DNA from 2 places in the Cupriavidus taiwanensis LMG 19424 genome. Region 2 is predicted to be linked to the other one. Evidence: predicted binding sites of a transcription regulator. Region 2 holds the regulator's gene; the other holds the start of a gene.

Region 1 (7,403 bases), 390 kb from region 2:
GGAAGCCCATGATGCCCATGCCGACCGGGCGGTGGCGCAGGTTGGAGTTGCGGGCCTTCTCGACAGCGTAGTAGTTGATGTCGATGACGTTATCCAGCATCCGCATGGCGGTGCGGATGGTCTTCTGCAGCTTGGCGTGGTCGAGCGCGTACGAGCCGTCAGCCTGCTTGGCCAGGTGGGCCACCAGGTTCACCGAACCCAGGTTGCACACGGCGATTTCGCTGTCGTTGGTATTCAGCGTGATTTCCGTGCACAGGTTGGAGCTGTGGACGACGCCGACGTGCTGCTGCGGGCTGCGGATGTTGCAAGGATCCTTGAAGGTGATCCACGGGTGGCCGGTTTCGAACAGCATGCCCAGCATCTTGCGCCAGAGCTGCATGGCCGGGACCTTCTTGAACAGCTTCAGTTCGCCGTTGGCGGCCTTGGCTTCGTAGCCCAGGTAGGCCTTCTCGAATGCCTTGCCGACCTTGTCGTGCAGGTCCGGGCAGGTGGACGGCGAGAACAGCGTCCATTCGGCGTTTTCCATCACGCGCTTCATGAACAGGTCCGGAATCCAGTTGGCCGTGTTCATGTCGTGGGTGCGGCGGCGGTCGTCGCCGGTGTTCTTGCGCAGCTCCAGGAATTCTTCGATGTCCAGGTGCCACGTTTCCAGGTAGGCGCAGACGGCGCCCTTACGCTTGCCGCCCTGGTTCACGGCCACGGCGGTGTCGTTCACCACCTTCAGGAACGGGACCACGCCCTGGCTCTTGCCGTTGGTGCCCTTGATGTGCGAGCCCAGTGCGCGCACGTTGGTCCAGTCATTGCCCAGGCCGCCGGCGAACTTGGACAGCAGCGCGTTTTCCTTGAGCGCTTCGTAGATGCCTTCCAGGTCGTCCGAGACTGTGGTCAGGTAGCACGACGACAGCTGCGAGCGCTGGGTGCCCGAGTTGAACAGGGTCGGCGTGGACGACATGAAGTCGAACGACGACAGCAGCTGGTAGAACTCGATGGCGCGCGCTTCGCGGTCCTTCTCGTTCAGCGCCAGGCCCATGGCCACGCGCATGAAGAAGGCTTGCGGCATTTCGATGCGGGTTTCATCGATATGCAGGAAGTAGCGGTCGTACAGGGTCTGCAGGCCGAGGTAGTTGAACTGGAAGTCGCGGCCGGCGTCCAGCGCGGCGCCCAGGCGGGCCAGGTCGAAGGTGGCCAGCTTCTCGTCCAGCAGCTCGGCGGCAATACCGCGCGCGATGAACTTGGGGAAGTACTCGGCGTAGCGGGTGGCCATCTCGGCCTGGGTCACTTCGGTGCCGAGGATTTCCTTGCGGATGGTGTGCAGCAGGATACGGGCGGTGACCTGGCTGTAGTCCGGGTCCTTCTCGATCAGGGTACGCGCGGCCAGGATGGCGGAGTCGTACACCTGCGTCATCGGCACGCCTTCGTACAGGTTCTTCAGCGTTTCCTTCAGGATCGGCTCGGCGCTGACGGCATCGCCCAGGCCGGAGCAGGCGTTGTCGATCAGGGCGTGCAGCGCGACGATGTCGAGCGGCTTGGTCACGCCGGCGTCGGTCACGTTGATGCTGATGCCGGCTTCCTGCACGCGGGCGACGGCCTGCGCGCTGGCGCTGGCGCGCTCGGCCTTGCGCTTCTCGCGGTACAGCACATAGGCGCGGGCGACTTCATGCTCGCCCGAGCGCATCAGCGACAGTTCGACCTGGTCCTGCACGTCTTCGATGTGGATGGCGCCACCGCTCGGGCGGCTGCGCACCAGCGCGCGCACCACGTTGTCGGTCAGCTGCTCGACGATCTCGCGCACGCGCGCCGACGCGGCGCCCTGCCCGCCGTTGACGGCGAGGAAGGCCTTGGTCATGGCGACGGCGATCTTGGACGGCTCGAACGCCACCACGGCACCGTTGCGACGAATGATCTTGTGATCCGGGTAATTCGAGGTCGCGGCGCTGGGGGTCTGCTGCGTGGTCGGGGCCTGGCTGGCAACTCCGGCGGCGGCGCCACCCGTGGTGATTTCGTTCTGTGCCGTTTGCATGAGAACTCCTGTTTTTACCCTGGCTATTTAGAGACAAAAGAGTCCCTGGCGAAATGCGGCGGAAAGCGCATCCGGCCCGCAATGTTCGGGGGCTGGACGTACTGCCTTGACTGACATTTCGCCAGGGACTCTTGGTGATGCGCCGGCTTCGCGGAGGGATGATGCTGCCATGTCACATTGCCGTCATGACGGTATGCGATGGCTGCCTCACACTCGGGCCGGCTCCCCGGTCTGACTACTAGATGTAGTGGTCGATACGAGAAACTGGCCCAAGTATAGTGAAGCGAATGCGAAAAACCAGTCTTGACAAGCGTAGTTGCCACACCCGGCGGCATGTGTGCGGCGGCGCCACATTCCCGGGAACCGCGCTACGACAAGGGATGGGGGCAAGTCGTGCGCAAGCGCACATTTTCTGCAAAATTTTTTTATCAGAGCGGAGGTCCGATAGCCCACCCGATTGTAGGGAATTGGCTAAGTGACATGGCACCGACATGTGGCCGTGGCAACCCCGCCGCGCACTTTAATCGTGCGAGGGGCGGTAGGGTAACAGGTTTGGCGCAACCCCCGCGAGCCGGGCAAAACGGTTCCAGTCGAAATGCGGTCCCGGGTCGGTCTTGCGGCCCGGCGCGATATCGCTATGTCCGGCGATGGCCTGCACGGGATAAGCGGCGCGCAGCGCCCGCACCAGCGCGGCGGTGGTGTTGTACTGCGCGGCAGTGAACGGCACGTCGTCGGTGCCCTCGATCTCGATGCCGATCGAAAAATCGTTGCAGCGCGCCCGGCCAAAAAACTCGGACTGCCCCGCATGCCAGGCCCGCTGCGTGCACGGCACGAACTGCACCAGTTCGCCGGAGCGGGTCACCAGGAAGTGCGCGGACACCTGGATCTGGTGGATGGTGGCAAAGAACGGATGCTTGTCCGGATCGAGCCGGTTCTGGAAGAAGGCCTCGATGTCGCCGCTGCCGAACTGGCCGGGCGGCAGGCTGATGTTGTGCAGCACCACCAGGTCCACCGGCATGCCGTCCGGGCGCGCGTCGAAATTGGGCGACGGCACGCGGCGCGCGGCCGGGACCCAGCCGTCGGCGCCGGGCAGAAAGGACGAGGACGAGGACGACGACGAGGACGCGGGCGCGGTCATGGCGTGCCCTCGCCTTCCACCGCGCCGCGGTCGGCGGCGTCCATGGCCTCGCGGATGCCAAGTTGCTGGATGCGGTAGCGCAGCTGGCGCAGGTTCAGGCCCAGCAGCGGCGCGGCCGCGGTGCGGTTGAAGTTGGTCTGCGCCAGCGCCTGCAGGATCAGTTCGCGCTCGACCGCTTCCAGTTTGGCCGGCAGGTCGATCGGGAAGACGATGCCGCGGCAGGCACGCTCGGCGGGGTCGCCGGCGGGCTCGGGTTCGGGTGCGGCGTGCGCGGGGGCTGCCGGGAGCGGTTCGGCCGGGGGCGGTACAGGCGCAGGCGTTGCGGCGGCCGGCACGGGCGCCACCACGCCGGTGCCCCAGGGGGCGTACGGGTAAGGCGCCATCGGCTGGGGCGCCATCGTCGGCGCCGGTGCCGGCATCAGCCCGGCGCGCCCGGTGCCCGCGTCCAGCGGTCCCAGGTCGGCCAGCGCGATGTCATCGCTTTCCGCAAACGCGTAGGCGCGCTCGAGCAGGTTTTCCAGCTCGCGCACATTGCCCGGGAACGGATAGGCCGCCAGCCGCTGCAGCGCCTCTGGCGACAGCCGCTTGGGGTGCGCATCGCCGTAGCGCACCGCCAGGTGGTCCAGGATGGCGCGGGCCAGCACCGGGATGTCTTCGCCACGCTCGCGCAGCGTGGGCATGCGCAGCGCCAGCACATTCAGCCGGTAATACAGGTCTTGCCGGAACTGCCCGGCCGCCACCATCGCCGCCAGGTCCTTGTGGCTGGCGCACATCACGCGCACGTCTACGGCGTCTTCGCGGCTGGCGCCGATCTTGCGCACGCGGCGCTCCTGCAGCGCGCGCAGCAGCTTGACCTGCATCGGCAGCGGCAGGTCGGCCACTTCATCGAGCAGCAGCGTGCCGCCGTTGGCGGCCTGGAAGAAGCCGCCGCGCTCGGCATCGGCGCCGGTGAAGGCCCCTTTGACGTAGCCGAAGAATTCGGACTCCATCAGGTTCTCGGGGATGGCGCCGCAGTTGACGGCGACGAACGGATGCGCGGCGCGCGCGCTGGTGGCGTGGATGGCGCGCGCGGCGCGCTCCTTGCCGCTGCCGGATTCGCCGCTGATGACCACCGGCGCCATGCTGCGCGCCAGCCGCGACAGCGAGCGGCGCACCTCCTGCATCGCCGCGGAATGGCCGGGCAGCAGCGCCGCGGCGCGGTCGGCGGCCTGCTCCGCCGCCGCGGCGGCGTCGGCATCGGCGTTGTCGCGCGGCTGGCGGCCCAGCGCGTTCAGCACCAGGCTGCGCAGCTGTTCCAGCGACACCGGCTTGGCGATGTAGTCGAAGGCGCCGGCCTTGAGCGCCTCGACGGCGTTGTCGGCGCTGCCGTAGGCGGTGATCACGGCCACCGGGATGCGTTCCGGCGCGGCCGACAGCTGGCGCACGATCTCGATGCCCAGCCCGTCGCCCAGGCGCATGTCGGTCAGCACCAGGCTGTAGCGGCCTTGCGCCAGCTTCGCGCGCGCCTCGGCCAGCGAGCCGGCCAGCACCACGTCATGGCCCATGCGGCGGATCGAGATGTCCAGCAGCTCGCGCAGGTCGGCCTCGTCGTCGATGACCAGGATGGGATCGGGCGCGCGGGACAGTCGGGGTGGCATGGGTGGTGGCTGGATAAAGACAGGTCAGACGGCGGCCGCCGCGGCAGCCTCTGCGCTCTCGATGCGCAAGGTCAGCACGAAGGCCTTGCCCGGCAGTGTATCGCGCGCACTGGAGGCCAGCATGCCGGTGCGCTCGATCAGCGCCGGCAGCGAGATGGTGCCGTAGCGCACCTGCGCGTCATTGGCGCCGCACAGCTCGCGCGCCATGAACAGGCCCAGCCCGGTGCCCTGGGCGTTGCTGGTGAAGAACGGCTCGAACAGGCTGCGCTGGTGTTCGCGCGCCACCTCGGCGCCGTCGTTCCAGACGATCAGCTCGGCATGATGCTGATCCAGCGCGTGCGCCAGCAGCCGGATCGAGCCGGGCAGCCGGCTGCAGTAGCGCCAGGCATTGTCCAGCAGGTTGCCCAGCACCTGCTGCAGCTGCGAGGCGTCGAACACCACCGGCTGGGCCACGTCGACGGTCAGGCGGATGGCATTGGCATTGATGTCCGCACGGCCCGCCGGGCGGGTCTCGCCGGCGCGCGGGCGGCGCTGGCGCATTTCGGCGCGCCAGCGCTCGACGATCTCGGGCAGCGCCTGCGCCAGGTGCACGGTGCTGCGGCCGGTGCGCGGGCGGCGCGACATCTGCAGCACGTCGGACACCACCTGGTCCAGCCGGCGCACGTTATCGTGGATGATGCGCAGCAGGCGGGCGTCAATATCGACATCGGCACTGCCCGGGTCCTGCGCTTCAGGGCCGTGCCGGCCGGAATCGCCCAGCAGTTCGCTGGCCTGGCTGATCGCCGCCAGCGGATTGCGGATCTGGTGCGCGATGCTGGCCACCAGCCGGCCCATGGCGGCCAGCTTTTCCTGCTGCACCTGCTCGGCGATGCGCTCCCAGCTTTCGATATGGACCAGCACGGTGTCGCGCATCTCGCTGCGCAACAGCGCCTCATCCTCCTGCGACCACGCCATGGCCTCGTTCTGGGCGATGGCCAGGCGCAGGCGCCCGGCGGCTTCGGGCGACAGCTCGTTCCACGCGGCGGTGTCGAGCGCGGCCGGCACGGTGCGGCCATGCGCCATGGTCGAGCGCAGCCCGGCCAGGCCCGGCAGCACGAAGCGCAGCCGCAGCCGGGTATGCTGCATGGTGCCGTCGGCCAGCGCGGGGCCGGAGGCCATCGGCAGCAGCTGCAGGATGCGCGGCACGTCGTCCTTGCTGCGCAGCCAGTCGCGCAGCATTTCCATCAGCGGCTGCAGGCGCGGGATGCGGCGCAGGTCGAACAGCACGGTATCGCCGCCGCCCTGCCCGGCTTCGCCGCCCGGCGCACCGCCCAGCTTGCGCGAGTAGATGCGCTCGTGCGGCTGCACGCCCAGCAGCACCACCGCGGCGGGATTGGCGGCCACCACCGCGCCGTTGGCGCGCACCAGCATCACGCCGTCCTGCATGTCGTTGACCATCAGCCGGTTGACCAGCTGCTGCAGGCGCAGCTCCTGCTCTCGCGCCAGCGCCAGGCGCTCCTGCGCGATCTGCCGGTTGGCCAGCATATACATCAGCAGCGCGGCGATCATGAACACCAGGCCGAACAGGCCCGAGCCCAGCAGCCCGGCATCGGCCTGGCGCAGCAGGATGGTGTGCATGAACGGGCCGCTCATCACCACCAGCGCCGAGATCGCCGCGGCAAACAGCGCGAACAGCAGGCTGGTCAGCGCGCCGGCTTCCAGCGCCGGCAGCAGGAAGATCATGGCCAGGCCCTCGGCGTGCCCGCCGCGCCCCAGCACGCTGAAGACCAGCGCCAGCAGCGCCAGGTCGGCCAGCACCTGTACCCGCACGCGCAGGTGAAAATGCCGGCGCCACAGCGTGCCCGCCAGCATCGCCAGCGCAATGCCAAGGTAAGGGACGGCGACGGCCATGGCCGCCGCATGCTCGATCCCGCCCATGGCCTCCAGGCCGAAAGGCAAGGCGGGGATGGCGGCAGTGAAGGGGGAAGCGGCCGTACCGGAAACGCCGGCGGGCGGCTCGCCGCGTCGCATCAGCGCAAAGCCGACCAGCAGCAGGCCCACGGCGACGCGGGTCCAGCAGAAATAGCGCAGCAGGCGCCAGTGGAAGTCAGGCGGTTCGGGCTGGCGCCACAGCTGCGCCAGGCCGCGCCAGGCGTTCAGCCGCTGCCAGGCCGACGGCGCCGGCTGGGTCATGGGCGCGGGCCGCTGCTGCCGCTGCCGCTCTCGCTGCCGTCGCTACTTTCGGTGCGGCTTTCGTCGGGCAGGTGGCTGCGCCGGCAGTAGTGCAGGCCGCGCCAGGCAATGGCGTCGCCCTGCGGCAGGTGCACGCCGCACTGGGCGCACTGGACCATGCGCTCGGCGGCGGCGTCGGGCATGCCAGCGGCCGCGTGTTCGCTGGCCTCACGGGCCTGGCGGGCGCGATGCTCGGCCAGCCGGGCCTCGGCGCGGGCGCGCAGCCACCAGAAGACGCCCAGCACCACGGCCAGCAGGATCAGGATACGTGCCATGGCAAATCAGAGCCGGTGCAGGACGACTTCAATCACGAAACGGCTGCCGACATAGGCCAGCAGCAGGATGCCGAACGAGGCGATGACCCAGCGCAGCGCTACCTTGCCGCGCCAGCCGCGGA
Region 2 (7,403 bases):
GGGGGCGCCTTCTGCTGGGGCGTGGCATTGGCCACGGTGGGCAGGTCGACGGTGGCGGGGCTGACGATCGGCGCGGCCACCATGAAGATGACCAGCAGCACGAGCATGACGTCGATATACGGCACGACGTTGATCTCGGCGCTGGCCCGGCGGCGCGAGCCGCCGCGGCGCTGAATGGCTGCCATTGCAGGACTCCTGGAAACGCCGGCCCGGGGTCAGGCCCGGACCGTAGATAGGGAATACGGTTAGCGGGTCTGCCGCTGCAGGATGTTCAGGAACTCTTCCATGAAGCTCTCGAACCGGATCGCCAGCCGATCGATTTCGGTCGCATAGCGGTTGTAGGCGATCACCGCGGGGATGGCCGCGAACAGGCCGATCGCGGTGGCCACCAGCGCTTCGGCAATGCCGGGCGCCACCGAGGCAAGCGTCGCCTGCTGCACGTTCGACAGCCCGCGGAAGGCGTTCATGATCCCCCACACCGTGCCGAACAGGCCGATATACGGGCTCACCGAGCCGACCGAAGCCAGGAACGGCAAATGCGATTCGAGCACGTCCATCTCGCGCTGGTAGGCCGCACGCATGGCACGGCGCGCGGCGTCGAGCAGCGCGCCGGCCTCGTTGCCGCGCTCGCGCGCTTTCAGGAACTCGCCCATGCCGGATTCGAAGATCCGTTCCAGCGCACCGGTGTTGTGGCGGTTGTTGACGGCGCTGTTATAGAGGGCCTGCAGATCGCCGCCGGCCCAGAAGTCGCGCTCGAAGCCTTCGGTCTGGGTGCGCGCCGAACGCACCGCCAGGTGCTTGCGGAAGATATAGGTCCACGAAAACAGCGACATGACGAGCAACAGCGCCATGACGGCCTGTGCCAGCACGCTGGCGTGGAGCACCAGCGTTACGATCGACATGTCTTGCGTGACGGTCACGGGATTCATCGTGCTGACTTGATGGTGGCTAGAACGGGGTCGGGGATCGGGGCGGGGCGAAAAGTGCTTTTATCGACGCAGCCAACGCGGATCGCGCCGGTCGCGAGCATCAGCTCGCCACGCCAGGCTTCCTGGGTGAACTGCACCGAAGCCGGGCCGACCCGGTCGATGCGCGTGCGGATCTCAAGCTGGTCGTCCAGCCGGGCGGGCGCATTGTAGTCCACCGCCGTACTGCGGACGATGAAGACCACGCCCGCCTGGTCGGCGAGCGCCTGCTGTTCGATGCCGAGCGAGCGCAGCCACTCAGTGCGGGCGCGCTCGAAGAACTTGAGGTAGTTGGCGTAGAAGACTACGCCGCCTGCATCGGTGTCTTCCCAGTACACCCGCAGGGTCCAGACAAAGTTTGTCATGGCCGCGATTGTAACGGAGAGCGATACCCGTTTCGTGTAAACCCGCAGGACGACTTTGCAACAGCAAGTTGCTGGCCAGGGCCTCGCCAGCCCTTGCCAGCCCTTGGCTGGCGGGTCCATGGCTTGCGGCGGGCGGCCGCCTCGCGCTACACTGCGCGCAACCATTCCATCTTGCGCGACTGGCGAAGTCAGTGGGCACTACCACGAGGAAGCGCAAGTTCTCTGGCGTGAAGTTTCCAACGCCATGGCGTTGACGCGAGTCATGCCTGCCGCTCGCCTGGGCAGCGAATGGGAAGCAGGGTGCGCCCTGCGCCGACGGCCAAACCGCCGCCGGTGCCGGTCGCCGCTAGCCTTCCCCGCGCGCCCTACCCCCGATGCCTGAATCGGATTCCCTTTTTTCAGACGAGTTTCGCCATGTTCGAACGCAGCCGTTTTACGATCGACCAGATCGACCCCGAGGTCTTTGCCGCCATCCAGCAGGAAAACCAGCGCCAGGAAGACCACATCGAGCTGATCGCCTCCGAGAACTACACCTCGCCCGCGGTGATGGCCGCGCAGGGTTCGCAGCTGACCAACAAGTATGCCGAGGGCTATCCCGGCAAGCGCTACTACGGCGGTTGCGAGTACGTCGACATCGTCGAGCAGCTGGCCATTGATCGCGTCAAGCAGCTGTTCGGCGCCGAGGCCGCCAACGTGCAGCCCAACTCGGGCTCGCAGGCCAACCAGGGCGTGTACTTCGCCGTGCTCAAGCCGGGCGACACCATCATGGGCATGAGCCTGGCCGAAGGCGGCCACCTGACCCACGGCATGGCGCTGAACATGAGCGGCAAGTGGTTCAACGTGGTCAGCTACGGCCTGAACGCCCAGGAAGACATCGACTACGACGCGCTGGAAAAGCTGGCGCAAGAGAAGAAGCCCAAGCTGATCATCGCCGGTGCCTCGGCCTTCGCGCTGCGCATCGACTTCGAGCGCATCGGCAAGGTGGCCAAGTCGATCGGCGCCTATTTCATGGTCGACATGGCCCACTACGCCGGCCTGATCGCCGCGGGCGTCTACCCGAACCCGGTTCCGCACGCCGACTTCGTCACCACCACCACCCACAAGAGCCTGCGCGGCCCGCGCGGCGGCGTGATCCTGATGAAGGCCGAGCACGAGAAGGCGATCAACTCGTCGATCTTCCCCGGCATCCAGGGCGGCCCGCTGATGCACGTAATCGCCGGCAAGGCGGTGGCGTTCAAGGAAGCGCTGACGCCGGAATTCAAGGCCTACCAGCAGCAGGTGGTGAAGAACGCCGCGGTGCTGGCCGAGACCCTGATCGCGCGCGGCCTGCGCATCGTCTCGGGCCGCACCGAGAGCCACGTGATGCTGGTCGACCTGCGCGCCAAGAACATCACCGGCAAGGAAGCCGAGCGCATCCTGGGCGAGGCGCACCTGACCGTGAACAAGAACGCGATTCCGAACGACCCGGAAAAGCCGTTCGTCACCTCGGGCATCCGCGTCGGCTCGCCGGCCATGACCACGCGCGGCTTCAAGGAAGAAGAAGCCCGCATCGTCGGCAACCTGATCGCCGACGTGCTGGACAACCCGCACGACGCCGCCAACATCGCCGCGGTGCGCGAGCAGGTGTCGGCCCTGACCAAGCGTTTCCCGGTCTACGGCTGACGGTACCAGGCCGCCCGCGCGCACGCATGGGCGGCCGGCAGCTCCGCGGTCCACCCCCACGGGGCGGACCGCGGGCCTCGCCAACCCGCCCTGCCGCCGCAGAACGACAACACGGACAAGGCGATGGGGTTCAACTGAAGGTGGTCCGGCATGAAATGCCCCTTTTGCGGTCATTCCAATACCCAGGTTCTCGACACGCGCATGTCGGAAGACGGCGATGCCGTGCGCCGGCGCCGCCGCTGCGAGGCCTGCGACCGCCGCTTCACCACCTATGAGCGGATCGAGCTGTTCTTCCCCGCCATCGTCAAGAAAAACGGCTCGCGCGTGGACTACGCCCGTGCCAAGCTGAAGGATTCGATGCGGCTGGCGTTGCGCAAGCGCCCGGTCTCGGCCGAAGCCATCGACGAAGCCATCACCCGGATCGAGGAAAAGCTGCTGGCCCTGGGCGAAAAGGAAATCCCCAGCAGCCAGGTCGGCGAGCTGGTGATGCGCGAGCTGCGCAAGCTCGACAAGATCGCCTATATCCGCTTTGCCTCGGTGTACCGCAGCTTTGAAGACGTGTCCGAATTCTCGGACGTGCTGGCGGAAGTCACCGCCGGCAGCGGCAAGCGCTGACGTCCGCGTTTTCCGCTACCAGCACTGCGCCGACGCCACGCCGGCGCGCATCCCGGTGTTCCCCTGCAGCCCCAGGTGGTTAAGGGTATAGCTGCCGCAGTCGTCCCCCGCCTGCGCGCCGACGGGCGTTGCCGTCGCGGTATAGCTGGTGGCCGGATTGCCCGCCACAACCGTCAGCTGGTAGTACGCCTGCGCGCCCGACTGGATCTGCACCGGGAAAGCCGCGCCGGCATAGCCCAGCGCGGCAGGCGTGCCGCCATAGACGTTCTGCGTGCTGAACAGCCGCTCCTGGCGCGCCGCGAGATCGAGCAAAGCGGTCCTGGCGTCGGTGCGGCGCGACTTGCGCACATGCTCCGTGTAGGACGGATAGGCGATCGCGGCCAGGATCGCGGCGATCGCCACCGCGATCATCAGTTCGATCAGCGTGAAGCCCGCGGCGGCGCGGCGCGGCGATGGGAAGGCAGTCTGGTTCATGGTGGTCAGCGCAGGCGTATCCAGTTGAGGCGGGCGCCGGCGCCATTGGCGCCGGGGTTGATCTGCGTGATGGCGCCGCTGCCGCCCACGGTCTGCTGCACCAGGTAGGGCCGCTTCTTCGCGGTCACCACCGACGGCGTGCCGGTGCCGCTCAGGCCGATGCCGCTGACAATGCCGTTGTTCAGCAGCGGGAAGGTGCTGCTGTTGGTGCTGCTGAAGAACGACTGCGCGGCCGCGCCGCCCGAGCCCATCGACACGCCCATGGTGAAGCCCGACGGCACCTCGGCATTGCACGACAGCGCCTGCGACAGCGCCGAACCGGGCGGGATGGTGGTGTTCACGATCACCATGCCGTAGGCGATCACGGGGTTGTAGATCACCTGCTCGCGCGTCGCCGCCGGCAGCGGCAGCTGCCAGCCATATTTGTTGTTGCCGCTGGCGCAGGCGGTCGAGCCTTGCCAGCACACCTTGTTGGCGCTGACCGTGCGCACCGTCACCGTGCTGCCGGCCGCGCGCCCTTCGGCGGTTATCGATTGCTGCGTCAGATTGGCGCCGGACAGCGGCTGCGTGGCGCTGGCCAGCGACGCGTAGCGCGCCTGCGCGCCGGCCACTGCGTTCCATGCCGCCATGTCCCAGTCCCACACGCCATACAGCCCCTGCCCGCCCGGCTCGAACACCGCTTCGCTGCCCTGCGTCTGCTCCAGCCGGCGCCCCGTGCCGAACGCCACCACCACGCGCGGCATCGCCGCGGCGCCGGTTCCTGTGCCGGGCACCGAGCCCACCGCCACCCTGGTGGTGATCGGCTTGCCGCCGGTCTGCATCAACGGGCTGCTGCTGGCGCGCCAGTGGTCCGGATTGTCCGAGGTCAGATCGAAGCGCCACAGGTTGCCGAACACGTCGCCGGCGTAGACGTAGTCGGTAATGTGGTCGCCGTCGAGGTCGGCCGGGGTGACATAGGCAATGCCGTTGCGGCTGCCGGCGCCGGCCGGGTCCTGCTGCGGGCCGTAGCCGGTGCCGAGATAGCGGAAGCTGCGCGAGCCGTCGGCCGGGTCGACCAGCATGATGAACAGGCCGGCGGAGCCGCTCTTGCTGTTAAGCCCGTTGCCGAACAGCACCGCCCACTGGCCGTTGTGCAGGCGGCGGATCACGGGCGTGCCGTAGGTGCTGCCGAGGTTGTCGCCGCAAGCGCTGTCGCCGGTGCACTGCAGCGTGTTGTTCCACTCGCCGATCACCGTGGCGCTGGCCGCCGCCGGGGTATCGCCGAAACGCTCCGGATCGGTCACGTCGAGCGCGTAGAGCGCGCCGCCGGTCGCGATCGCGGTCTTGCTGGCGAGCGGCCCGCCGCGGTTCGCGCCCGGCCCCAGGCCGCCGACCAGCCAGGTATGCCAGGCACCGTCGTAGTACAGGTCGCCGGTGCCTGGCGTGGCATCGACAAACAGGTTGTGCACGTATTGCGGCGAACTGTAGGCGAGCGCCGCATTGGTCGAATGGATGGTGTCGATTACCGCGCCGGGCATGTAGGCCAGCACCTCGCGGCCGTCGTTGGGCTTGTTGGCGTCGTTGCCGACGAAGGCGCCCGCCGCGTTGTAGTAGCCGGAGCGGAAGCCGTGCAGCAGCCCGTCGTTGGCGCCGACATAGACCACATTGAGCCGCTGCGCCCTGGCTTGCCGGAAGGCGTCATAGCTGCCGGCGGGCTCGGCCGGACTGGCGCGCTTGTACAAGGCATCGGTCCACGGCCCGCTGTACGGCGATGACGGCGCGCCGACCCAGGCCGGGCTGGAATCGATGATGTCGCCCAGCACGCCGGTGCGCTTGCGGAACAGCCCTGCGCCGGCCGCGGTCAGCTCCTTGCTGCGGTCCCCGCGCAGGTAGTCGAGGCGGTCGCCGCCCGGCGTGGCATCGCCCGCGGTCAACCTGGCCTTCAGCGCGGCGGGCAGGTTGGTGTCCCAGCGCAGCGGGATGCCGGCGCTGCCGCTCCAGGTCAGGATCTTCCGGCTGTCCGGCGCCTGCGCAACCACCGGGGTGCCGGTCGCCGCGCAGTGGCCGCCGGTCAGCGTGCAGTGCGCGTTCCAGTTGGCCACGGTGGCAATCGACACCGAGTCGGTGACCGGATCGTAGAGCAGGTTCTGCGCGCTCAGCTCGCCCCACCAGTTGGTCGGATGGTAGTAGGCCAGGTACACCTGCGAGCCGGCCTCGACCCGCGCCGACTGCTGCACGTTGGTGCCGGCCGAACTGCTCGACTGGCCCACCGGCTCGGCCTTGAAGCAGGTGATCTCGTGCACGTTGCTGCCGCTGCCGGTCCCCGCGGCAAAGCCGAAGCGCAGCGACGCCGGCACCGGCCCGTTGGCCTGCGTGATGTCCTGGTCGGTGATCACCGGCGTGGCCGCGCCGCCGTTGTAGCTGTAGGACATGCTCAGCAGCCCGTTCTGGGTCAGCTTGAGCGAATAGACGATGGGAATGCCCCTGGCCCGCGTCGGCTTCGACACCGCCTGCTGGTTGGCGATCTTGTCGGGCAGGTCGCTGATGCCGAGCATGCGGTAGTTGTAGGCCAGCCGCCGTCCCTTGACATCGCCGCCGTCCTTGCCGCTGCTCCAGTCCTGCACATAGCCGCGCGCGCAGGTGTTCTGCACCGCCTGCGCGCGCTTGCTGGCGCTCAGGCTGTCGGGGTAATAGGCCGGATAGGCGGCGCGCAGGCCGGCCCAGTTGGTATCGCCCGAGCCGCGCACGCTGATGCGGTTGGCCTGGAAGGCCGGGCCCGAGTCGGTGTTGTCGGCCTTGTTCGAGAAGTTGCCGAACTCGTCGATGCCGATGCCGATATAGCCCCCCGCCACGCCGTCGTAAGCGCCATTGACGTTCGAGCAGCTGTAGCCAAGGCTGCCGCCCAGCCCGCCCACGGTCGGGCTCTTGCTGCCGTCGGCCAGGTAGAAGCTGATGCCGTCGGCGCCGGTGCCGCGCAGGTTGTCGCCGCCGTAGGTGACGGTGGAGAACGTGACCTGCAGCCCTTCCTGCATGCCGAAGGTGAAGCGGGACACCACCGCGCCGGTCTGGTTGTCGCCGTTCGCGCCCTCGGCCGTGTCGCCGTTGGTAAGCCGCAGCGCGCCGTAGCCCGCGGCATCCGGCACGGTGCCGCTGGCGCCCCCCACCAGCTTCGAATTGCGGTCCCGGTAGTAGGTGAAGCTGGATGTGGCGCAGCCCGGAATCGAGCCGGTGCCGTTGCCTGCGGTCAGGCACGCGCCATTCAGCGCCACCCAGTCGTAAGAGGACGCAGCGCCGTTGAGGTTGTCCTGGATCACCAGCGCATGCGCCTGGCCCGCCAGGACCG

The links. Region 2 encodes NrdR, which represses ribonucleotide reductase genes. Its sites were predicted from a motif close to CACNANATNTNGTG; they were not measured.
Region 1: a site for NrdR is predicted at 2,257-2,270, ahead of RALTA_RS13065 (ribonucleoside-diphosphate reductase subunit alpha). Genes of this name have one in related genera too.

Annotation. Positions count from the first base shown of each region.
Region 1 covers NC_010528.1:2,842,178-2,849,580, forward strand. Annotated here, with positions in the region: gene RALTA_RS13065 (ribonucleoside-diphosphate reductase subunit alpha) at 1-2,020, opposite strand, end outside; gene ampD (1,6-anhydro-N-acetylmuramyl-L-alanine amidase AmpD) at 2,541-3,158, opposite strand; gene RALTA_RS13075 (sigma-54-dependent transcriptional regulator) at 3,155-4,795, opposite strand; gene RALTA_RS13080 (sensor histidine kinase) at 4,820-6,967, opposite strand; gene RALTA_RS13085 (PP0621 family protein) at 6,964-7,281, opposite strand; gene RALTA_RS13090 (cytochrome C assembly family protein) at 7,288-7,403, opposite strand, start outside.
Region 2 covers NC_010528.1:2,457,125-2,464,527, forward strand. Annotated here, with positions in the region: gene tolR (protein TolR) at 1-185, opposite strand, end outside; gene tolQ (protein TolQ) at 246-929, opposite strand; gene ybgC (tol-pal system-associated acyl-CoA thioesterase) at 926-1,330, opposite strand; ZMP/ZTP riboswitch at 1,496-1,620, shown strand; gene glyA (serine hydroxymethyltransferase) at 1,745-2,992, shown strand; gene nrdR (transcriptional regulator NrdR) at 3,143-3,607, shown strand; gene RALTA_RS11285 (type IV pilin protein) at 3,623-4,081, opposite strand; gene RALTA_RS11290 (pilus assembly protein) at 4,087-7,403, opposite strand, start outside.